DNA from 3 places in the Cellulomonas sp. P4_H12 genome. Region 1 is predicted to be linked to each of the others. Evidence: riboswitches for the same ligand, from Rfam matches in the RefSeq annotation. Region 1 holds a riboswitch; each other region holds the start of a gene.
The links. A riboswitch is a leader RNA that binds a small molecule or an ion and turns the genes downstream of it on or off. The one in region 1 is predicted to bind S-adenosylmethionine.
Positions count from the first base shown of each region.

Region 2: linked by a shared signal. The riboswitch ahead of AC1DQC_RS18890 (NADPH-dependent FMN reductase) and the one ahead of AC1DQC_RS00265 (rhodanese-like domain-containing protein) in region 1 are both predicted to bind S-adenosylmethionine.
Region 3: linked by a shared signal. The riboswitch ahead of AC1DQC_RS18510 (methylenetetrahydrofolate reductase) and the one ahead of AC1DQC_RS00265 (rhodanese-like domain-containing protein) in region 1 are both predicted to bind S-adenosylmethionine.

Region 1 is NZ_JBFUKJ010000001.1:45,147-52,699, reverse strand. Features, by position in the region: gene AC1DQC_RS00275 (YrdB family protein) at 1-68, opposite strand, end outside; gene AC1DQC_RS00270 (aminotransferase class V-fold PLP-dependent enzyme) at 92-1,486, opposite strand; SAM riboswitch class IV at 1,531-1,645, opposite strand; SAM riboswitch class I at 1,765-1,867, shown strand; gene AC1DQC_RS00265 (rhodanese-like domain-containing protein) at 1,878-2,291, shown strand; gene AC1DQC_RS00260 (O-succinylhomoserine sulfhydrylase) at 2,288-3,547, shown strand; gene AC1DQC_RS00255 (DUF1345 domain-containing protein) at 3,590-4,201, shown strand; gene AC1DQC_RS00250 (pyridoxamine 5'-phosphate oxidase family protein) at 4,206-4,688, opposite strand; gene AC1DQC_RS00245 (hypothetical protein) at 4,799-5,116, shown strand; gene AC1DQC_RS00240 (DUF1684 domain-containing protein) at 5,113-5,907, opposite strand; gene AC1DQC_RS00235 (NtaA/DmoA family FMN-dependent monooxygenase) at 5,907-7,283, opposite strand; gene AC1DQC_RS00230 (LLM class flavin-dependent oxidoreductase) at 7,293-7,553, opposite strand, start outside.
Region 2 is NZ_JBFUKJ010000047.1:2,433-9,985, forward strand. Features, by position in the region: gene AC1DQC_RS18865 (amino acid ABC transporter ATP-binding protein) at 1-406, shown strand, start outside; gene AC1DQC_RS18870 (ABC transporter substrate-binding protein) at 512-1,486, shown strand; gene AC1DQC_RS18875 (FAD-dependent oxidoreductase) at 1,590-2,696, shown strand; gene AC1DQC_RS18880 (LLM class flavin-dependent oxidoreductase) at 2,693-3,877, shown strand; gene AC1DQC_RS18885 (flavin reductase family protein) at 3,943-4,488, opposite strand; gene AC1DQC_RS18890 (NADPH-dependent FMN reductase) at 4,485-5,012, opposite strand; SAM riboswitch class IV at 5,029-5,137, opposite strand; gene AC1DQC_RS18895 (YciI family protein) at 5,329-5,712, shown strand; gene AC1DQC_RS18900 (RNA polymerase sigma factor) at 5,741-6,916, shown strand; gene AC1DQC_RS18905 (tyrosine-protein phosphatase) at 6,930-7,553, shown strand, end outside.
Region 3 is NZ_JBFUKJ010000043.1:7,795-15,347, forward strand. Features, by position in the region: gene AC1DQC_RS18490 (LuxR C-terminal-related transcriptional regulator) at 168-401, shown strand; gene AC1DQC_RS18495 ((deoxy)nucleoside triphosphate pyrophosphohydrolase) at 490-915, shown strand; gene AC1DQC_RS18500 (MalY/PatB family protein) at 1,196-2,344, opposite strand; gene metE (5-methyltetrahydropteroyltriglutamate--homocysteine S-methyltransferase) at 2,412-4,733, opposite strand; gene AC1DQC_RS18510 (methylenetetrahydrofolate reductase) at 4,741-5,778, opposite strand; SAM riboswitch class I at 5,846-5,942, opposite strand; gene AC1DQC_RS18515 (hypothetical protein) at 6,064-6,279, opposite strand; gene AC1DQC_RS18520 (DNA-3-methyladenine glycosylase I) at 6,332-6,943, opposite strand; gene AC1DQC_RS18525 (TetR/AcrR family transcriptional regulator) at 7,013-7,553, opposite strand, start outside.

The sequences.
Region 1 (7,553 bases):
AGCAGGGCGATCATCGCGAGCTCGCACAGGAACGCGAGGGCGCCGAACACCCCGACCCGAGGGACCATGCTGCCGGCCTCCGGGATGGCGGTCAGTCGTCCAGGGCGGGGCCGCAGGCGGCTGCCGCGGTCGCGGCCAGGTGGTCCAGGCCGTGGACCGCGAGCAGCGGACGGGTGTCGTCGACGACCGCCCAGCAGCCGTCGATCACCTCGTACCGGACGGCAGGGCCGTCGGCCAGGTACCGGGTCAGGGCCTCGACCAGGCGGTCGACCGCCTCGCTCGTGGTGCCGACGCCCACCGAGGCCCGGATGGCGCCGCCGGACGCGCCGAGGTGCGCGAGCAGCGGGTGGGCGCAGAAGCGGCCGTCGCGCACGCCGATCCCGTGCTCGGCGGCGAGGTACGCGGCGACCAGGCCCGGGTCGTGGTCCGGCACGGTGAACGTGAGGACCCCGACGGGCGCGGCCGAGTCCGGCCAGATGCGCGCGATCTCGACGCCGTCGATGGCCGCCAGCCCCTCGACGAGGCGCGCCCGGAGCGCCTCCTCGTGGGCGGCGAGGGCGCCGGCGGGGAGGGCCGCCAGCTGGTCGCACGCCTCAGCCAGCGCGATCGCGCCGAGGACGTTGGGCGAGCCCGCCTCGTGCCGCGCGGGCGCCGGCTGCCAGACCGTCCGATCGGTCCGCACGTCGCGCACCGCACCTCCCCCTGCGAGGTACGGCGTGCCTGTGTCGAGCCAGTCGCGGCGGCCGACGAGGGCCCCCGCGCCGAACGGTGCGTACGTCTTGTGGCCGGAGAACGCGACGTAGTCGGCGTCCGTCGCGGTCAGCGAGAAGCCCCGGTGCGGGACCAGCTGCGCGCCGTCGACCGCCACCCGGGCGCCCTCGGCGTGGGCCAGGGCGACGACCTCGTCGATGGGCAGCGCCTCCCCCGTCACGTTGGACGCGCCCGTGATCGTGACCAGGGCATACGGCTGCCGGGCGAGCTCGGCGCGCAGGGCGTCGAGGGTCGCGGCGACCGTGTCCTTGATGGGCAGGATGGTCGTCCGGTTGCCGTGCCGCTCCGTCGACTGCACCCAGGGCAGCAGGTTGGCGTGGTGCTCGACGTCCAGGACGAGGACGCGGCCACCGGCGGGCACGACGCCGGCCAGCAGGTTGAGCGAGTCGGTGGTGTTGCGCGTGATGATCGCGACGTCGGCGGGACGCGCCTCGACGAACCGGGCGATGGTCTGGCGCGCGGACTCGTACAGCGCCGTGGACACCTGGGACAGGTAGCCGGCACCGCGGTGCACGGACGCGTAGAGCGGCAGCACCTCGGTCACGCGCGCCGCGACGGCCTCGAGCGCGGGGGCGCTGGCGGCGTAGTCGAGGTTGGCGTAGACGCGCTGGGTGCCGTCCACCAGCGGGACGGTGGTGGTGCCGCCGACGACCGGGAGCAGGGCCCCCACCTCGTCGACGGAAGCACACGAGGCGCGCTCGGCGGTGATGGTCATGGAGGTCCTCCGACACGATCCGGGGGGACACCTCGACAGGTGGAACCCCGCGCTTGCCGAGCCCCGGACGGGACGCGGCCAGGTCGTCACCCGGGGCACCCCACCGCGGAGGAGGGTTGCCGGCCAGCGAGCCGGGGCTTGACGCTGGCGCTCATGACCTGCAACGAGGGTCGCGGCACCCCGCGCCGCCTGTCAACGCACCGCGCGGTTCGTCTCGCCTACCGGGACGCCTTGTCCACCAGTTGGTTTCGACGAGCCCGGCACGCGTAGCATCACCGGCACCATCCAGAGCGGCCGAGAGATCTGGCTCGACGACGCCGCAGCAACCCGCGGGCACACACTGTGCCCGGCCGAGGGTGCTACCGCCAGGACCGATGAGACGAGGATCTGCATGAGCTACGCCGGCGACCTGACCCCCCAGCAGGCCTGGGACCTCCTCACCTCCGACGAGAACGCCGTGCTCGTCGACGTGCGGACCGACGCCGAGTGGCGCTACGTCGGCATCCCCGACGGCGCCCGGATCGGCGGCCGCTCGGCCCTGGTCGAGTGGGTGTCGTACCCGTCGGGACGGCCCAACCCGCAGTTCCTCAAGCAGCTGGCGGACGCCGGCGTCACGGCCGGCCGCCCGGTCGTCTTCCTCTGCCGCTCGGGCGTGCGCTCCGTCGCCGCCGCGCAGGCCGCGACGTCCGCGGGCCTCGGCCCGGCCTACAACGTGCTCGAGGGCTTCGAGGGCGACGTCGGCTCCGACGGCCACCGCGGACACACGGGCTGGCGCGCCGCCGGTCTGCCCTGGCGGCAGGCGTGAGCGCCCGGCGCGTCCCCGGCCCCGGGGACTGGGACGACCGCCGCGCCCCGCGCGCCGACCTGCGGCCCGACACCCTCGCCGTGCGCGGCGGCCTCGTGCGCTCGCAGTTCAACGAGACGTCCGAGGCGCTCTTCCTCACGCAGGGCTACGTCTACGACGCCGCCGCCGAGGCCGAGGCCGCGTTCGCCGGCGAGGCCGACCGCTTCCTCTACTCGCGCTACGGCAACCCGACGGTGTCCACGTTCGAGGAGCGCCTGCGCCTGCTCGAGGGCGCCGAGGCCGCGTACGCCACGGCGTCGGGCATGTCCGCGGTCTTCACCTCGCTGGCCGCGATCGTGAGCTCCGGCTCCCGCATCGTGTCGGCACGCGCGCTGTTCGGCTCCACGGTCGTGATCTTCGACGAGATCCTGGCCAAGTGGGGCGTGCGCACCGACTACGTCGACGGCCACGAGCTCTCGCAGTGGGAGGAGGCGCTGTCGACGCCCGCGGACGTGGTGTTCTTCGAGACGCCGTCCAACCCGATGCAGGACCTGGTCGACATCGCCGCGGTCAGCCGGCTCGCGCACGCCGCGGGCGCGACCGTGATCGTCGACAACGTCTTCGCCACGCCCGTGCTCTCCCGCCCGCTCGAGCTCGGTGCCGACGTCATCGTGTACTCCGCGACCAAGCACATCGACGGGCAGGGGCGCGTGCTCGGCGGCGCGATCCTGGGCACCGACGAGTACATCCACGGGCCCGTGCAGACGCTCATCCGGAACACCGGGCCGTCGCTGTCGGCGTTCAACGCGTGGGTGCTGCTCAAGGGCCTGGAGACGCTGTCGCTGCGCGTCCGGCACCAGACCGCGTCGGCGCTGCACGTCGCCACGTGGCTCGAGGAGCAGCCCGGCATCTCGCTCGTCCGGTACCCGTACCTGGCGTCGCACCCGCAGCACGAGCTCGCGCTCGCGCAGCAGTCCGGCGGCGGCACGGTGGTCACGTTCAACCTCGCGGTCCCCGACGGCGCGCAGCCCGACGTCGCCAAGAAGGTCACGTTCGGGGTGCTCGACGCGCTGCGGATCGTCGACATCTCGAACAACCTCGGCGACGCCAAGTCGATGGTCACGCACCCGGCGACCACGACCCACCGCAAGCTCGGGCCCGAGGGCCGCGCTGCGGTGGGCATCGCGGAGACGACGGTCCGGCTCTCGGTCGGTCTGGAGGACCCCGCGGACCTCGTCGACGACCTGGCGCAGGCGCTCGACACACTCGCCGGCTGACACCTCCCCGGCCTGCGCGGCCGCGCGCGGAACACTGGCGCCATGAAGGCGTCGTCGTCGCTGTCCAGGCTGATCGTCGGGGCGCTGGCGGGCGTCCTGGTCGGCATCGTCGTCGGCTGGACGTCCGCCGTGGCGGCGGTGCTGGCCGGCTGGGCGACCGTCGCGGCCGTGTTCGTCGTCTGGACCTGGGCGGCGGTCGCTCCGATGGGTCCCGACGACACCGCCTCGCACGCCACGCGCGAGGAGCCGACGCGCTGGGGCGCGCACGCGGTCGTGCTCTTCGCGGCGCTCGTCACGCTGGTCGGCGTCCTCGTCGTGCTCGTCGAGAAGAACATCGGCCAGCTGCTGCCGACCATCGCCGTGCTCGCCAGCGTCCTCACGTCGTGGGCCGCGATCCACACGGTGTTCGCGCTGCGGTACGCGCGGATGTACCTGACCGACGGCGCCGGCGGGATCGACTTCCACATGCGCGAGGCGCCGCGGTACACCGACTTCGCCTACGTCGCCGTCACCGTCGGCATGAGCTTCGCCATCTCCGACACCGACCTCGGGTCGTCGGCGATGCGGCGGACCGCGCTGGGCCACGCCCTGCTCAGCTACCTGTTCGGGACGGTGATCATCGCTCTGCTGGTCAACCTCGTCGCGTCGATGTGACCGCTCAGAGCTGGACGGTCTCGTTCTCGCCGCCGTCGTAGCGCTCGCCGGTGACCTTGGCCTTGACCAGGCTGAACGCTGTCGTCAGGCGGCCGCCCTTGGCGTGCCAGTACTCCGCCGTCTCGCCGCGGAGCACCACCAGGACCACGCCCGGCGTCTCCGGACCGTCCGGGAACCAGGCCTCGGCCGAGGTGCCCCACAGCTCCTTGATCTTGGCGCGGTCCCGGACCACCTCCGCGCGACCGGAGACCGAGACCCAGGCCGTCGAGTCCGCGAAGGCCGCGTTGGCCGGGCTGCCGCCCTCGACCTCGTGCACCTTGTGGCTGCCCTCCTCGGCGAAGAACCAGAGGTCCCCGTCGAAGTCCACGTCCTGCACGCCCATGGGCCGGCTCACCAGCGAGCCGTCGGCCGACACCGTGGTGAGCATCGCGATCCGCGCGTCCTTGATCAGTTCCGCGACCTTGGCCTGCTGGTCCTCGTTCGTCATGGGTTCCTCCTCGGGTGGCTCGCCCGCGGGGCTGCTGACCGCGGCGGCCGGGCCACCGTAGGCACGCCGCGCTGCTACCGCATGTCGGAGGCGCGCGGGATGCTCGGTCCATGACGGACAGCGACTACGACGCGATCGCCGACGACCTGGTCGCCCGCGGCGCCACCCGCGCGCAGATGATGGGCCGCCCGATCCTCAAGGTGGGGTCGACCATGTTCGCCGGGCACGTCGGCGGCGACCGCCTGGTGGTCAAGCTCGGCCGGGACAGCGCCGAGCACGCGGAGGCGCTGGCGCTGCCCGGCGCGACCGTCTGGTCACCGGGCGACAGCGGGCGGCTGTTCTACGACTGGGTCGCGCTGCCCGCGTCGGCCGAGGACGAGTGGATGAGGTACGCGGAGATCGCGCGGGTGCGCGCCTCGACGGGCTAGCGCACCCACTGCTCCCCGGCCTCGACCGCGACCGTCAGCACGTTCTCCGGCGGCGGGATCGGGCAGGTGGCGAACTGCGTCAGGCCGCACGGCAGGTTCGACGCGCGGTTGAGGTCGAGCGTGACCGTGCCGTCGTCGGCCACCGGGCCGAGCGCGAGGGTGCGCGACGCCGGGTACGTGGTGACGCCGCTCGTCGCGTCGCGGAAGAGGACGCTGAGCCCACGCGCCCCACCGTCGAAGACGATGAGCGACTGCGGGATCCCGGCCACCTCGAACCGCACGGTGCCGACCGCGGTGTGGTGGTGCTCGAGCCCGTCCACGACCGCGCCCGTGGTGACCGTGCGCGGCTCGTCGTAGGGCTCGAACCGGCCGGTCAGCACCCACTCCTGCGACGGCGCGTACGCCGGGATGCCGTCGAACGCGGCGAGCTGCGTGGCGGCGGGGTCGTGCACGCGGACGATCGCGTGGCCCGTGCGGCGCGCGACCTCGAGGAGGAGGTCGCCGGCGCGGACCTGCAGGCCGGGCGCGCCCTCGACGGGGTCGAGCGTCGCGACGCCGTCCTCGACCACGGTGCCGGCGGGGAGCTCCAGCCCCTCGACGGCCTCCACACGCACGAGCCCGTCGGCGGACCAGAGACCGGGGACGCCGGCCAGTTCTCGCGGCTCGGCCGACAGCCAGTGCAGCGCGGTGATCGCCACCCAGCCGTGCGGCTCGCGGAAGTAGGCCTCGCGCGTGGCGTGCCACTCCTCCCAGTCGGCGACGAAGGTGGAACGCTCGGTCGTGGTCGTCATCAGGAAGCCCTCACATCGGCGGCGGCGGTGCGGCCGAAGGCGTCGGCCGGCGGGAGTCCGAGGTGCTCGCGCAGCGTCGAGCCCTCGTACGAGGTGCGGAAGGAGCCCCGCTCCTGCAGGAGCGGGACCACCGTGTCGACGAACTCGTCGAGCCCGTGCGGCGTCAGGTGCGGCACGAGGATGAAGCCGTCCGAGGCGTCCTCCTGCACGTACCGGTCGATCTCGGCCGCGACGTGCTCGGGTGTGCCGACGAACGAGTGCCGGCCGATCACGCGGATGACCAGGTCGCGGATGGACAGCCCGTGCGCCTCGGACAGCTCGCGCCACTGCTGCGCGATGGCCAGCGGGTCCCGGAACTGCGAGGCGCGGCCCTGGGTGATCGACGGGGCGTCGACCAGCGGGTCGATCGCGGGCAGCGGTCCGTCGACGTCGTACTCCGACAGGTCGCGGTTCCACACCTGCTCGACGAACGCGCGCGCGACGCTGGGACGGACCTGCTGGAGCTGGATCTCGCGCAGCCGCTCCTCGGCCTCCGCCGCCGTGTCGCCCAGCACGAACGACGCGCCCGGCAGGATGAGCAGGTCGTCCGGCCGGCGGCCGTACCTCCCGAGCCGGCCCTTGACGTCGGCGTAGAACGCCTGACCGTCCGCGAGCTCGCTGTGCCGCGAGAACACCGCGTCGGCCACCTGCGCGGCCAGCTCCCGGCCGCCGTCGGAGTCGCCGGCCTGGAGGATCACGGGGTGGCCCTGCGGAGGGCGCGGGATGGTGGGCGTCGCCTCGATGTCGACCAGGCGGCCGCCGGTGCGGACCGTGCCCAGCGAGCCCGGGCGGACGAACTCGCCCGAGGCCGCGTCGTTCACGACGGCGTCCGGTGCCCACGCGTCCCACAGGGCACGCGCGGCCTCGACGACCTCGCGGGCTCGCTCGTACCGGTCCGCGTATGCGAGGTAGCCGCCGCGGCGGAAGTTGGCGCCGTGGAACGCGTCCGACGAGGTCACCACGTTCCACGCCGCCCGGCCCGCCGAGAGGTGGTCGAGGGTCGCGAACTGGCGGGCGAGCTCGTACGGGTCGTTGAACGTCGCGTTGATGGTGCCGGCGAGGCCGACCCGCGACGTGACGCCGGCCAGCGCCGCGAGGACCGCGTAGGTGTCCGGGCGGCCGACTACGTCCTGGTCGACCAGCTGGCCGCGGTGCTCGCGCAGGCGCAGGCCCTCGGCGAGGAACACGAAGTCGAACAGCCCGCGCTCGGCGGTGGCGGCGAGATGCTGGAACGACGCGAACGACGACTGCGTGTCGGCGTGGTGGCTCGGGTCGGTCCAGACGGTGTGGTGGTTGACGCCCGGGAAGTGGGCGGCGAGGTGGATCTGCTTGGGCATCAGGGGTCCTTAGCGGGCGGCCGCGTAGCGGCTGACGGGGCGGGGCAGGCCGAGGGCGTCGCGCAGGGTGGCGCCCTGCCCGTGGGGCGCGATGACCTCGCCCAGCAGCGCGAGGTCGCCCGCGACGGCGAGCGGGCGGATCGTGAGCCCGTCGGCACCCGACCGAGTCACCAGGTCGCGCAGCGTGGCGGCCGCGGTGTCCGTCCCCGCGACGACCGCGTCGGTCGGCCACGGGTCGAGCGCGTCGAGGGCCGCCAGGCGCGCGCGGGC
Region 2 (7,553 bases), on a different contig from region 1:
GAAGCGACCGCGCGGCGAGGTCGAGGCCGAGGCGCGCGAGCTGCTCGCGCGGGTCGGGCTGTCGGACAAGGCCGACGCCTACCCGCGCCAGCTGTCCGGCGGGCAGCAGCAGCGCGTGGCGATCGCCCGGGCGCTCGCGGTCAAGCCGGCGGTCGTGCTGTTCGACGAGCCGACGTCCGCGCTCGACCCCGAGCTCGTCGGCGAGGTGCTCGACGTCATCCGCGACCTCGCGGCCACCGGCACCACCCTGATCGTCGTCACGCACGAGATCGGCTTCGCCCGCGAGGTCGCCACGAACGTCGTCTTCATCGACGGCGGGCACATCCTCGAGCAGGGCACCCCGACCCAGGTGCTCGACAACCCCCAGCACCCGCGCACCCGCGCGTTCCTCGACAAGGTGCTCTGACCCCCCAGTTCTTCGTCGCCCGCACCCCGCGGACGGCGTGACGAGCGCGCCCCTGCGCTCCCGACCGAGAGAGAGATCCCCGTGACTACGACCTTCCGACGTGCTGTGAGCGCACTGGCCTTCGTGCCCCTGCTGGCGCTCGCCGCGTGCGCCGGACCGGCCTCCGCGGACACGGACGTCGCCGATGCCGCCTCCCCCGAGGCGACCGCCGCCGGCCTCAAGATCAGCACGAGCCCCGACCAGGACCGGATCCACACCACGAAGTCCGAGGACGCGATCGCGCTGCTGCCCGCGGAGATCAAGAAGTCCGGCGTCCTCAAGGTCGCCACCACGGCCGGTGCCGCGCCGCCGCTCGGCTTCCTCGCCGACGACGAGAAGACGCCGATCGGGAACGAGACCGACATCGCCAGCCTCGTCGCCGATGCCCTCGGGCTCAAGCTGGAGCTCGAGCAGAAGGCGTGGGCCGACTGGCCGCTCGCCCTGCAGTCGGGCGACGTCAACGCCGTGGTCTCCAACGTCACGGTGACCGAGGAGCGTAAGGAGCTGTACGACTTCTCGTCCTACCGCAACGACCAGCTCGGCTGGCTGACCAGCGCGTCGAGCAAGATCAAGGCCATCAAGGAGCCCAAGGACATCGCGGGGCTCACGGTCGGCGTCGGCTCCGGGACCAACCAGGAGAAGATCCTGCTGGCCTGGAACCAGGAGAACATCGACAAGGGCCTCGAGCCGATCAAGAACGGCTCGCCGGAGTACTACGAGAACTACTCCGACGTGCTGCTGGCGGTGCAGTCCGGCCGGGTCGACGCCTATGTCGGCCCCAACGCCAGCCTCGCCTACAGCGCGGCGACCGCGCCCGACCAGTTCAAGGTCGTCGGCACGCTCAACGGCGGCTGGCCGCTGACGGCGCAGATCGCCGTGGCCACCCTCAAGGGCTCCGACCTGGCGCCGGCCGTGACGGCGGCCCTGCAGCACGCGTTCGACGACGGCACCTACGCCCAGGTCCTCGAGCACTGGGGCCTGTCCGCCGAGGCCATCGAGAAGCCCGAGACCAACCCGCCGGGTCTGCCCAAGACGAGCTGACCCCTCCAGACCGGATGCTCTCGTAGCGTCCGCGGTGGCCGGTCGGGGTCGGGGGACGCCCGGCCGGCCACCAGTTCTCGTCCCCCTGGTTCTGGAGGTACCTGTGCAGATCGTCGACCACCTGGTCGTCGGAGGCGGTGTGATGGGCTCCGCCGCGGCGTGGCAGCTCGCGCGCCGCGGCCGCGACGTCGTGCTGCTCGAGCGGTTCGCGCCGGGGCACGTGAACGGCGCGTCCCACGGCGCCTCCAGGATCTACCGGCAGACGTACGACCGGCCCGAGTACCTCGACCTCGCGGCCGAGGCGCTGGAGCTGTGGCAGTCGTTCGACGGGGTGCTCACCCTGACGGGCGGCGTGAGCCACGGTGTGCCGTCGCCCGGGGTGCTCGACGCCTTCGTCGCGCGCGGCATCCCGCACGAGCTGCTCACACCCGACGCGGCGCACGAGCGCTGGCCCGGCCTTCGGTTCGAGGGGGCCGTGCTGCACGAGACCCGGACCGCCGGTCGGGTCCACGCCGACCGCGCCGTCGCCGCGCTGCAGTCCGCCGCCGCCCACCTCGGCGCGGACGTGCGGCACGAGGTGCAGGTCCTGTCCCTGACCGTCGGCGACGGCGTGCTCGTCGAGACCTCCGTGGGTCCGTTCCGGGCCCGCAGCGTCGTGCTGGCCGCCGGCGCCTGGACGTCCGCGCTGCTCGGGTCGGCGGCGCCGCCGCTCGTCGTCACGCAGGAGCAGCCCGCGCACTTCGCGCTGCGGTCGGGCACGCCCGACGACTGGCCGAGCTTCACGCACCGCCCGCTCGGCGACCACCCGTGGCCCAGCGGCACGTACGGGCTGGGGACCCCCGGCGAGGGGATCAAGGTCGGTTTCCACGCCGTCGGACCCGTGACGCACCCGGACCGCCGCACGTTCACGCCCGAGCCGGCCCAGCTGGCGCTGCTGCAGGAGTACGCGGCGCAGTGGCTGCCCGGCGTCGACGCCTCGACGCCGGCGCCGATCTCGTGCACGTACACCACCACCCCCGACCACGACTTCGTGCTCGACCGCCGCGGCCCCCTCGTGGTCGCCGCCGGCTTCTCCGGCCACGGCTTCAAGTTCGCCCCCGCGATCGGTCGCGTGCTGGCCGACCTCGCCGAGGAGCGCCCGGGCGACCCCGTGTCGGCCTCGCACCCCGCCTTCCACCTGTCCCGCCCCGTCCTGCAGGAGATCCGATGACCCGCCGTGCCGTCCCCCTGTCCGTGCTCGACCTCGCGCCCGTCCCGGAGGGGAGCACGGGCGCCGACGCGCTGCGGTCCGCCGTCGACCGCGCGCGGCTGGTGGAGCGGCTCGGGTACCGGCGGGTCTGGTACGCCGAGCACCATCTGGCCGCGGGCGTCGCGTCGTCGACGCCCGGCGTGCTCGCGGCGCTGACGGCGAGCGCCACCTCGACCATCCGCGTCGGGTCCGCCGCCGTGCTGCTGGGGTCCACCAGCCCGGTCGTCGCGGCCGAGCAGTTCGGGACCGTCGCCGCGCTGCATCCGGGGCGCGTCGACCTCGGGCTGGGTCGGGCCTCGTTCCCGCCGCCGAGCAAGGAGGGTCCGTCGGCCCCGCGCCCGCGGGTCGCACCGTCGGAGGCCCGCGTGGTCGACGGGTTGCTCGTGCCGGCCGCGCCGCCGCTGAACTACGCCGACCCCGACCCCGCCCTGCGCGCGCGGTTCGTGGCCCACCAGGAATTCCTCGGCGCCGGCCGCACGCCGGCCCGGTTCCGCGACGAGCTGGCCACGGTTCTCGCGCTGCAGGCCGGGACCGCCACGGCGGGCGACCGCGGGGTGACCAGCCCGGCGGTCGAGGGCTCGGACGTGGCGCTGTGGGTGCTCGCGTCGAGCGCGGGGGAGAGCGCGCGCGTGGCCGGTGAGCTCGGCCTGCCCCTCGCCGCCAACTACCACGTGAGCCCCGCGACGGTGCTCGACACGGTCGAGGCCTACCGCGCGGCGTTCGTTCCCGGGGTGCTCGACGAGCCGTACGTCGTCGTGTCCGCCGACGTGCTGGTCGCGGAGACCGAGGCCGCGGCCGTCGCGCTCGCCGACCCGTTCGGCGAGTGGGTGCTCTCCATCCGCGCGGGCCTCGGCGCGGTCCCGTACCCGCGGCCCGGCACGACCACGCCGTTCGAGCTGCGCGAGGAGGCCGAACAGGCGCTGCTGCGCGACCGGATCGACACCCGGATCGTCGGCGACCCCGACGCCGTCGTCCGGGGCCTCGACGCGCTCGTGCGCGCGACCGGCGCCGACGAGCTCCTGATCACGACCATCACGCACGACCCGGCGGACACGGCCCGCTCGTACGAGCTGCTCGCCCGCGCGTGGGGCCCGACTGATGACGAGCTGGTGGGCGCCCTGGCAACGGCCAGCTCCCGCTAGAGCGCGGACGTCAGCGCGCGCCAGAAGGCCCCCGGCATCCGATGCCGGGGGCCTTCTGCGACGGGTCAGACGGCCGTGTGGTCGCCGATCCGGTGGTACGTGCGGTCGTGGTAGACGAGCGGGAGGGCCTCGTCGGCGATGCCGTGCGCGAGCGCCCGGACGGACACCAGGTAGGAGCCGCCGACGGGGACGCGCTGCACGACGCGCCCGCGCACCCAGGACACGGCGCCGTCGATGACCGGCTCGCCGGTCTCCAGGGCCGTCCACCCGCCCGCCTCGAACCGGTCGATGCCGCTCGTCGCGAACCGCGCGGACACGTCGTCCTGCCCGGAGGCCAGGAAGCTGATCGCGAGCGTGCGGGCCGTCGAGAGGGCCGGCCACGACGAGGAGGTCGAGGCGAGCGAGAACGCGAGCAGCGGCGGCTCGGCGGACACCGAGATGACGGAGGTGGCGGTGAAGCCGACGGGCCGGCCCTCGTCGTCGAGCAGCGTCACGACGGCCACCCCGGCGGGGTGGCGGCGGAAGACGTCCTTGTAGGCCTGCGGGCTGAGCTGCGGCTCGTCCTGCTGGGTGAGGTCGGCGTCGAGCACGCGGAGGATCTCGGCGGTCATGCGGTCAGCGCCGCGACGTCGAGGGCCGCGCGCAACGGGCCGTACGCGCGCTCGAGCCAGCGGTCGATGACGGTGTCGAGGTCGGCGAGGTCGGCCTCCGTGACCGCGAGTGCGCGCGTGGGCACGGTCGCGCCGAGCTCGACGAGCAGGGGTCGCAGGTGGACCTCGCCGGCGAGCAGGTGGGCCGGGCCGCCCGAGACGACGAGCGGGACCGCCACGACGCCGGCCAGTGCGTCGGGGCCGTACAGGTCGAGGAAGGACTTCAGCAGGCCGGTGTACGTCGCCTTGTAGACCGGCGTCGCGACGACGAGCAACCGGGCGCCCGACACGGTCGCGAGGGCGGCGTCGAGCAGCGAGCGGTCGGCCGTGAAGAGCTGGTGACCGATCGTGGCCAGGTCGACGGTGGTGACGTCCACGCCCTCGGCGAGCCGGTCCGCCACCTGCACGGCGGCGGCGAGGGTGCGCGACCCCGGCCTCGGGTTGCCCACGAGGGCGACGACGTCGGGAACTGGCTGGTGGACCACGGTGGAGCTCCTTCTCGCTGCACGCTTGCCGCACCGGTCGGTACGGCCAGGTCATCTCCCGGAGCACCCCGTCGTGGAGGGGTTGCTGACCAGCGAGCCGGGGCTTCGCGCTGGTGCTCGTGACCTAGGGCGGAGTTGTAGCAACGGGCCGCCGCCCGGCAAGGGCTTCGCCGGAGAATCCCGAATGACGGACAGCGGAGGGGGACGGGCGTCGCGAAGAACCGGAAGGATGCGTGTCGAGAACGTGCGAGCGGCTCCGACCCGTGGGTGACAGGCCTGACCGGAGCCCGACGAACGGGAGTGCACCGTGAAGTACATGCTGCTGATGAACTACTTCATCGAGGGCGTGCCGCCCATCGACACGTGGGCGCCGGAGGACGTGCGGCGCCACATCCAGTTCCAGCAGGACCTGGGTGCGGAGCTGGTGACCAGCGGGGAGTTCGTCGACGGCCAGGGGCTCGCGTGGCCGGACACCGCGAAGTTCGTGCGGAGCGACGGGGTGTCCACGCCGGTGATCGTCGACGGGCCGTTCGCCGAGTCGAAGGAGTTCCTCGCGGGCTACTGGACCGTCGACGTCGAGGACGAGGCGCGGGCCATCGAGATCGCGGCCACGGCGTCGGCCGCACCCGGACCGGACGGCGTGCCGCTCCAGCAGGTGTTCGAGGTCCGCGCGCTGATGGCGGCGCCCTCCCCTGAGTGACCAGCCGAGCGTCGAGGACCTGTTGCGCGTGCTCGCGCCGCAGGTCCTCGGCGTGCTCGTCCGGCGGTCGGGCGACCTGGCGGACGCGGAGGACGCCCTGCAGGAGGCGCTGCTCGCCGCGACGACGCAGTGGCCGAGCACCGGCGTGCCGGACAACCCGCACGCCTGGCTCGTCGTCGTGGGGCAGCACAAGCTGGTCGACCGCTACCGCAGCGAGGATGCGCGGCGCAGGCGCGAGGAGCTCGTCGCGACCATGGACCAGGGCGTCGACGCGCTGCAGTCCGACGACTCCCTGCTCCTGCTCTTCGGCTGCTGCCATCCCGCGCTCAGCCCGGCGTCGGCCATCGCCCTGACGCTGCGCTCGGTGGGCGGGCTGACGACGGCAGAGATCGCGCGGGCGTTCGTCGTGCCGGAACCGACGATGGCGCAGCGACTGAGCCGGGCCCGCCGGACGCTGCGGGGGCTGGACGGCCCGTTCCGCATGCCGTCGGAGGCCGAGTACGCCGAGCGGCTCCGGGCGGTGCTGCGGGTGCTCTACCTGATGTTCAACGAGGGGTACGCCAGCAGCACGGGGACCGCGGTGGCCCGGGCCGACCTGGCCGGCGAGGCGCTGCGACTGACGCGCGACCTGCACGCGAGCCTTCCCGACGACGCCGAGGTGGCCGGCCTGCTCGCGCTCGTCCTGCTCACGGACGCGCGCCGGCCCGCGCGCACGGGTCCCGGCGGGGAGCTGGTCCCGCTCGCCGAGCAGGACCGCAGCCTCTGGGACCGGTCGATGATCGACGAGGGCGTCGCGCTGGTCGAGGCGGCCCTGGTGCGCGGCGCGATCGGCGAGTACCAGGTCCAGGCCGCGATCGCGGCGGTCCACGACGACGCGAGGAGCGCCGACGAGACCGACTGGCCCCAGCTGCTCGCGCTCTACGGGGTGCTCGAGCGCCTGACGGGCAACCCGATGGTCACGCTGAACCGCGCGGTCGCGCTCGCCATGGTCGAGGGCCCGGAGGCCGGCCTCGCGCTGCTGGCGACGCTGGACCAGCCTCTGGCGGGCCACCACCGGCTCACCGCGGTGCGCGGTCACCTGCTCGAACGGGCGGGGCGGCCCGCCGAGGCGGCCGAGGAGCTCCTGCTGGCATCGCGGCGGACCACCAGCCTGGCGGAGCGGGACTACCTGCGGCTGCAGGTGGCGCGCCTCCGGCACGGTTGAGAGCCTGGGCCCCGTGAGCGTCGACGAGCACATCCTCCTGTCGCCTGCCGTCACCAACCTGCGCGACATCGGCGGCCGCCCCACCGCCGACGGGAGCACGGTGGCGACGGGGATTGCGTACCGCTCGGCCGAGCTCGCGGACACCGCGGCGACCACCGACGACGCCCTCGCACGGCTCGGCATCCGCACGGTGGTCGACCTGCGGACGGCCGACGAGCGGGCGGGCCGGCCCGACCAGCTGCCCGCGGGCGCGACGCTGCTCGTGCTCGACGCGCTCGCCGACCTGCCCGGCGGCACGGCTGCCCAGATCCCGCTGCTGCTGGGCGGCGGCGACACCGACGCCCTCGCCCAGCTCGACCTCGCCGGACAGATGGTGGACGTCTACCGGCACCTGGTCGTCGGGGAGTCCGCCCGCACGGCGTACGCGGCGCTCGTGCGCACGGTCCTCGACCCGACGCGCACCCCGGTGCTCTTCCACTGCACGGCGGGCAAGGACCGGACCGGGTGGGCGGCGACGATCCTGCTGCTCGCCGCGGGCGTCGACGAGGCGGGAGCGCTCGACGAGTTCCTCGCGGTCAACCCCGCCGTCCGCGAGACGTTCGCCCCCCTGCTGCAGCAGCTGGCCGCCGCGGGTGGC
Region 3 (7,553 bases), on a different contig from region 1:
GCGTTCATTGTGGGTGGCAGGCGCGATCGGCGCATGGCGGGGGGGAACCCGCGCATGACGAGATTGCTGGAAGTGGCGTCATGGCGCGCGACCAGCTCTCTCTCATCCGGTACGCAGCCCAGAGCGTGACCCGAACCCCCGGGCCACGCAGCACACCGGAGGACATCATGAGCATGGTGGAGACGAGCAGGACGGTCGGTCTCTCGAACGACGCACTGACGCGCCGCGAGCGGGTCGTACTGGCCGAGCTCGCAGAGGACGTCACTCTCGAGGAGATCGCCACGCGGCTCTTCGTGACCCGCAACACGGTGAAGTCGCAGGTCCGCAGCGTCTACCGCAAGATCGGCGTGTCCACGCGGTCCGAGGCTGTCGCCTGGGCCGTCGCGCACGGCGTTCGCTGACGGAGGTCTCTCGGGATCGTCGGCTCAAGACACCGGGCCGACCCCGAACCGCCACTCCCGCGCAACGCGGGACTGGCAGACTCACCGCATGACCCCACCCGTGCTCGTCGTGGCCGCCGCCATCGTGGACGACCTGGACGATCCGCGTGAGCTGTTGGCCGCTCGCCGTGCCGTGCCGGCGAGACTGGCCGGCCGCTGGGAGTTCCCCGGCGGCAAGGTGGACGGCGACGAGACGCCGGAGGATGCCCTGCACCGCGAGATCCGCGAGGAGCTGGGCGTGCGCATCGGCCTCGGCGACGAGCTCGTCGGTCCGGACGACGGCCTGTGGCGCCTGTCCGACCAGTACGTGATGCGCATCTGGCTGGCCGAGATCGTCGACGGGACGGCCGAGCCGCTGGTCGAGCACGACGAGCTGCGCTGGCTGCCCGGGCCGCAGTGGCACGACGTCCCGTGGCTCGACGCCGACGTGCGCATCGTCGACCGTCTGGCGGACCGGTACGTCCGGCTGGGCTAGAGCCGCTGCAGCGTCAGCTCACCAGCGGTGGTTCGCGTTCTTCATGCAGGCCTGACCGGTTCCTCGGCAGTAGCTGCACTCCCCCGACCAGCGCTTCCGACCGGCGCCGTCGCACCGCTCACAGATCTGCACCGCCGAGCTGCACTCGTCGCACTTTGTCACGTCTGTCTCCACTACGTCGTCGGAGAAAAATCGGGCTCCAGGGCCCGCACCTACGAGATCGGCACGTGCGTGGGGTGGACATGAGTCCCGGCGGCGGTCAGATGGTCACGAATCGATCTCAGTCGGCGAGGGCAAGGGCCATGCGTCCCACGGCGTCGGTGAGCGTCGAGGTCGACGCCGCGAGGTTCAGCCGCACGTGCCCCGCGCCCTCGTCGCCGAACGTCGGCCCGGGGTTGACGGCGAGGCGCCCGCGACGCAGGAGCAGCTCGGCCGGGTCGGCGCCCGCGCGGACGGCGGCGGTGGCGCGCAGGTCGATCCAGGCCAGGTAGGTCGCCTCGGGCGGGGACCAGAGGGCGTCGGGCACCTGGTCGGCGAGCAGTCCCGCAAGCAGCTCCTGGTTCTGCGCCAGCCCGTCGAGCACCCGGTCGAGCCACGCGCCGCACTCGCGGTAGGCCACGGTCTGCGCCACCGTGCCGAGGTGCATGACGCCGTCACCGACGACGTGTGACATCCCGGCGAGGTCCCCGGTGGCCTCCGGCCCGGGCACCAGCACCGCCACGCGCAGACCTGCCAGGTTGAACGCCTTCGACGCCGAGTGCAGCGCGATCGCGTCGGGGATCTGGGTCGTCGTCGGGACGAACGCGTGCCGGCTCGGCACCAGGGGCGCGTGGATCTCGTCGGCGACCACCCGGACGCCGTGCCGCGCGGCGAGCTCGCCGACGGAGCGCAGCTCGGCGGCGGTGTGCAGGGTCCCCGTCGGGTTGTGCGGGTGGCACAGCAGGTACGCCGGGCGCGGGCCATGGGCGCGGGCGCGGCCGAACGCGCGGTCGAGGGCATCGAGGTCGAGCCGCCCGTCGGGACCGAGCGGGGCGGGCACGACGACGTGCCCGGCGTGCTCCAGGAACGCGCGGAACGGCGGGTAGACGGGCGGGTTGATGACCACCGCGCCACCCCGGTCGGTCACCAGACGAAGCGCCTCGACCACGCCCACCATGACGTCGGACGCCAGGCGCGACGCGGCGACGTCCACGTCCCAGCCCCAGCGCTGCGCGGCGAACTCGCCCATCGCCTCGGCGAACGCGCGTCCGTGCGGGTAGCCGGTGTCGCCCGAGCGCATCGCGTCGTGCACGGCACGGATCACGGGCTCGGGCTGCGGGACGTCCATCTCGGCGACGAACAGCGGCAGCACGTCGGGCGGGTAGGCGCGCCACTTCTCGCTGGTCCGGCGACGGAGCTGGTCGAGCGGGACGGTGTCGAAGATCGTCACGCGCCGACCCTAGGACGCACGACGGCCCCGGACACCTTGGCGATGTCCGGGGCCGTCGTGGTGAGGATCAGAGCGTCGCGCGCACCTTCCGCGTCGCCTCGAGGATGTGCTCCAGCGACGGGGCGACCTCCTCGTAGCGGCGGGTCTTCAGGCCGCAGTCCGGGTTGACCCAGAGCTGGTCCACGGCGATCGCCTTGACGGCCTCGGTGAGCAGCTCCTCGACCTCGGCCTCGCTGGGCACGCGGGGCGAGTGGATGTCGTAGACGCCCGGGCCGATGCCGCGCGGGTAGCCGGCGGCCGAGATGTCGCCCAGGATCTCCATCTTGGAGCGGGCGGCCTCGATCGACGTCACGTCGGCGTCGAGCCCGTCGATCGCGCCGATGATCTCGCCGAACTCCGAGTAGCAGAGGTGGGTGTGGATCTGCGTGTCGGGGCGGACGCCGGCCGTGGACAGTCGGAACGAGCGGACCGACCAGTCGAGGTACGCGGGGTGGTCCTCGACGCGCAGGGGCAGCAGCTCGCGCAGCGCGGGCTCGTCCACCTGGATCACGGCGATGCCCGCCGCCTCGAGGTCGGCGATCTCGTCGCGCAGGGCGAGGCCGACCTGGTTGGCGGTGTCACCCAGCGGCTGGTCGTCGCGGACGAACGACCACGCGAGGATGGTGACCGGGCCCGTCAGCATGCCCTTGACCGGCTTCTCGGTCAGCGACTGCGTGTACGACGACCACTCGACCGTGATCGGCTTCGGCCGCGAGACGTCGCCCCACAGGATCGACGGGCGCGTGCACCGCGAGCCGTAGGACTGGACCCAGCCGTTCTGCGTCACGGCGAACCCGTCGAGGTTCTCCGCGAAGTACTGCACCATGTCGTTGCGCTCGGGCTCGCCGTGCACCAGCACGTCGAAGCCGATCTTCTCCTGCAGCTCGACGACGCGGCGGATCTCCGCCTTCATCTCCTCGTCGTACTGCTCCTCGGTCAGCTCGCCCTTGCCGAACGCCGCGCGGGCCGTGCGGATCTCGGTGGTCTGCGGGAACGAGCCGATCGACGTCGTCGGCAGCGGGGGCAGGTTGAGCCGGGCGGCCTGGGCGGCCTTGCGCTCGTCGAACGAGCCCCGGCTGAACGCCGCCTCGTCGAGCGCAGCCACGCGGTCCCGGACGGCCGGGTTGACGACGCCGGGCGCCGTGCGGCGCGAGGTCGCCGCGTCGGACGCGGCGAGCAGCTGCTCGTGGATGGCCTCGCGGCCCTCGGTGAGGCCCTCTGCCAGGGTGACGACCTCGACGACCTTCTCGTCGGCGAACGCGAGCCACGTCTTCAGCGTGGCGTCGAGGTTCGGCTCGTCCTCGAGCGTGTGCGGGACGTGGAAGAGCGACGTCGACGTCCCGACCGTGACGGCGGCGGCGCCGAGGCCCTCGAGCTGCTCGAGGATCTGCAGCTTCGCGTCCAGGTCGGCGCGCCAGATGTTGTGGCCGTCGATCACGCCGGCGACCAGCGTCTTGCTCTCGAGGCCGGGCACCTTCTCCGTCGGCGCGTGGCCGCGGACCAGGTCGATGCCGATGGCCTCGATGTCCGTGGCGGCGAGCACCGGGAACGCCGCGCCGAGGTCGCCGTACGGCGCCGCGACGAGGATGGCCGGGCGGTCCGTCAGGTCCGTCGCCAGGGCGCGGTACGCCTCGATGACGGCGGCGAGCAGCTGCTCGGCGGGGACGGCGATCGAGTCGGAGACCAGCGCGGGCTCCTCCAGCTGGACCCAGGTGGCGCCGGCAGCCGCGAGCGCCTGGAGCAGCTCGGCGTAGACCGGCAGCAGGTCGGCCAAGCGGTCGATCGGCGCGAAGCCCTCGGGGGCGTCCTCGGTCGGCTTGGCCAGCGCGAGGTAGGTGACGGGGCCGACGAGCACCGGGCGCGTGAGCACGCCGTCGGCCAGGGCCTCCGCGAACTCGCGGACGGGGCGGTCGCTCGCGAAGCGGAACTCGGTCTCCGGGCCGATCTCGGGGACCAGGTAGTGGTAGTTGGTGTCGAACCACTTGGTCATCTCGAGCGGCAGGTCGTCGCCGCGGCCGCGGGCCACGGTCGAGTAGCCGGCGAGGTCGAGCGCACCGTCGGCCCCGACGACGTCCGCGAAGCGGGCCGGCACGGCACCCACCACGGCGGTCGCGTCGAGCACGTGGTCGTAGAACGAGAAGGCGCTCGGGATAGCGGGCACGTCGGTGGCCAGGCCCAGCTCGGCCAGACGGGTGCGGGTGCGGCGTCGCAGCTCGGCGGCGGTGGCCTCGACCTCGTCGGCCGTCGTGCGGCCGGCCCAGAACGCCTCGAGGGCCTTCTTCAGCTCGCGACGGGGGCCGATGCGCGGGTAGCCCAGCACGGAGCTGGCGGGGAATGTCGCAGTGCTCATGTGTTTCTCAGTCCCTCGGGGGTCGGGCGGGTGCCGTGTCCTGCGGCCATCCGGCCAGGTCGGGAGCTGTCCGAGCTCCGCCGTCGAGGTGTGCACCCTCGAGCAGGTCAAGTGCGGCATGGTGCTGGTTGAACGTGTACAGGTGGACGCCGGGTGCCCCGCCGTCCAGGACGCCGTTGACGAGGTCGACGCTGGCGCGGATCCCCCGGCGGTGGCGGTCGAGCTCGTCGTCGGCAGAACCCAGCAGGTCCAGGAGAGTGCGCGGCACCGGGACGCCGGTCAGCTCCTGCACCCGCAGCAGGCGGGCCGGGTCCGTGGTCGGGATGATGCCCGGGATGATCGGGATGGTCACGCCGGCCTCACGGGCCTCCGCCACGATACCCAGGTAGTCGTCGGCGTCGAAGAACACCTGCGTGATCGCGAAGTCGGCGCCGGCCTGCTGCTTGGCCAGCAGCGAGGCGACGTCCTGCGCGCGAGTGCCCCCGGTCGCGTGGTTGCCGCGCGGGAACGCGGCGACGGCGACCGACAGCGGCCGCACGCGCGCCCGGACGGCCTGCGACGGGCTGTCGGCGCAGCGCTGGGCCTCGATGTCCCGCAGCAGCTCGACCAGCTCGCCCGCGGTCTGCAGCCCGTCGGGGTGGGCCGCCCAGTCGCTCTGGTCGGTGGGCGGGTCGCCACGCAGCGCGAGGAACGACCGCAGGCCCTCGTCGAGGAACTCCCCGACGATCTCCGTGATCTCCGCGCGGGACGTGCCGACGCAGGTCAGGTGGGCGATCGGGTTCAGCGTCGTCTCGCGGAGCAGCCGGCGGACCAGCGCGCGCGTGGTGACCCGGGTCTTGCCCGAGGCGCCGTAGGTGACCGAGACGAAGTCGGGGTGCACCGACTCGAGCGCCTGGATGGTGGCCCAGAGGCGCGGTGCGGCGTCGGGGTTCCGGGGCGGGAAGAGCTCGAACGAGATCGTGGGGCGGTCGTTCGCCGACTGCGGGCGGGCTGCGGGTGCGGCGTGCAGGCCGGGCGTGCGGGGCTCCACGGCGGCGGCGCTCATGGCGCGGCCGGCGGGGTCGTCGGCACCGGTGCGGTGCGGGGACACGTGGTCTGCGGGGACATCGCTCACTCCATCGTCCCTGGCGGAAGCACCCACACCCTCGGCGGGGAGGGGGGTTGCTGCGGCGTCGTCGAGCCAGGTCTCTCGGCCGCTCTGGATGGTAGGCGCGATGGTAGACCGACGATCACATGCTGGGCAACCGTGCTCGGCCCGTGAGACGACGTTGTCCGCGTGCCGTCACGCGGGCGCGCCGCAGCGCGGGCGCGGCCGTCCGGAGCGGGCGCGTCAGTGCGGGCGGCGCGGGGACAGGGTCCCCGGCTGCAGGCGGCTGCGCTGCGACGGCACGTCGAACCACGAGTTCGGCGAGCCGGCCGGGACGGACAGCAGCCCGTCCTGGACGGCCGCGAGGATCCCCGCGTCGGGAACAGCGTTGTCCGCCAGAGCTTCCGCCGCCGCGCGCGCGGCATCACGCCGGGCGTCGTGGTTGGGCATCTCCGTCATGGCCCGCACTGTAGTCCGCGTCACACCGCGTTCCGAGGGGTGGACGGGAGCGTCACCCGGCAGGAGTAGTGCTCACCCGGGCGGGTGACGCGGCGGTCGCCGACGGGCACGTGGCCAGGTGGTCGTCGACCACCCCGCAGGCCTGCATGGCCGCGTACGCCGTGACGGGTCCGACGAACCGGAAGCCGAGCGACTTGAGCTCGGTGGCGAGCGCGCGCGACTCGGGCGTCTGGGCGGGGACGTCGGCCCAGGTCAGGGGTCGGACGTGGGCGGCGCGGTCGGGCGCGTGCGACCAGAGGACCGCGTCCAGGGTGCCCCCGGCGGCGTGCAGCTCCCGCAGCGCGCGGGCGTTGGCGATCGTCGCCTCGATCTTGGCGCGGTTGCGCACGATGCCCGCATCGGCCAGGAGCCGCGCCACGTCGTCGTCGCCGAAGCCGGCCACCACCTCGGGGTCGAACCCCGCGAAGGCGTCGCGGAAGGCAGGCCGCTTGCGGAGCACCGTGATCCAGGCGAGGCCGGACTGGAAGCCCTCGAGCGCGAACCGCTCGAAGAGCGCGTGCTCGTCGTGCACGGGCACGCCCCACTCCTCGTCGTGGTAGCGCTCGTAGAGCGGGTTGCCGTCGCCGAAGCAGCGGCCGGTGCGCAGGGCGTCAGGCGAGGTCATGCGTCGAGTCTGCCCGGCGCCGCCGACACCGGTCCGAGCGGGTGTGCGGACCGGGTGGCTGTGGGCGGCTCACTGCGCCGCGAGGGCGATGAGGCGTTCGATGCCGTCGAGGATCAGGGTGGTCCCGAAGTCGAGGCCGTCGCCGTCTCCCGCCCGGTCGTCGAGACCGAAGGAGAACGCGCCCTCCTCGGCCGCCCGGAGCAGCGCGGGGTGCGCCGACGGCGACGCCAGGACGCCGATCAGGTCGCCCAGGTCGGGTGCCTCGTCGGCGCCGTCGGCAGCGCCCACGGTCGCTGTGCGCCGGCCGTCCGACAGCTCCTCGGTGACGCGCAGCTGGTCGAGGGCGTGCGTGGCGAGCAGGCCGATCGCCCCGACCTTCTGCCGCTCGGACAGGGGCGTGTCCTCCAGGGCCGAGAGCATCCCCTCCATCCAGGCGAGGCGGCCCGGACCCACGGCGTGCAGCACCGTGGTCGTGCGGGCCAGCCATGGGTGGGCACGCAGGATCGGCTGCTGGACCGCGAGGATCAGCTCGAGCCGCGGCCGCCAGCCGCCGACGTCCGGACCGAGGACCGGTGGACGCCCGGCCGCGCGGTCCGACATCAGCGCGAGC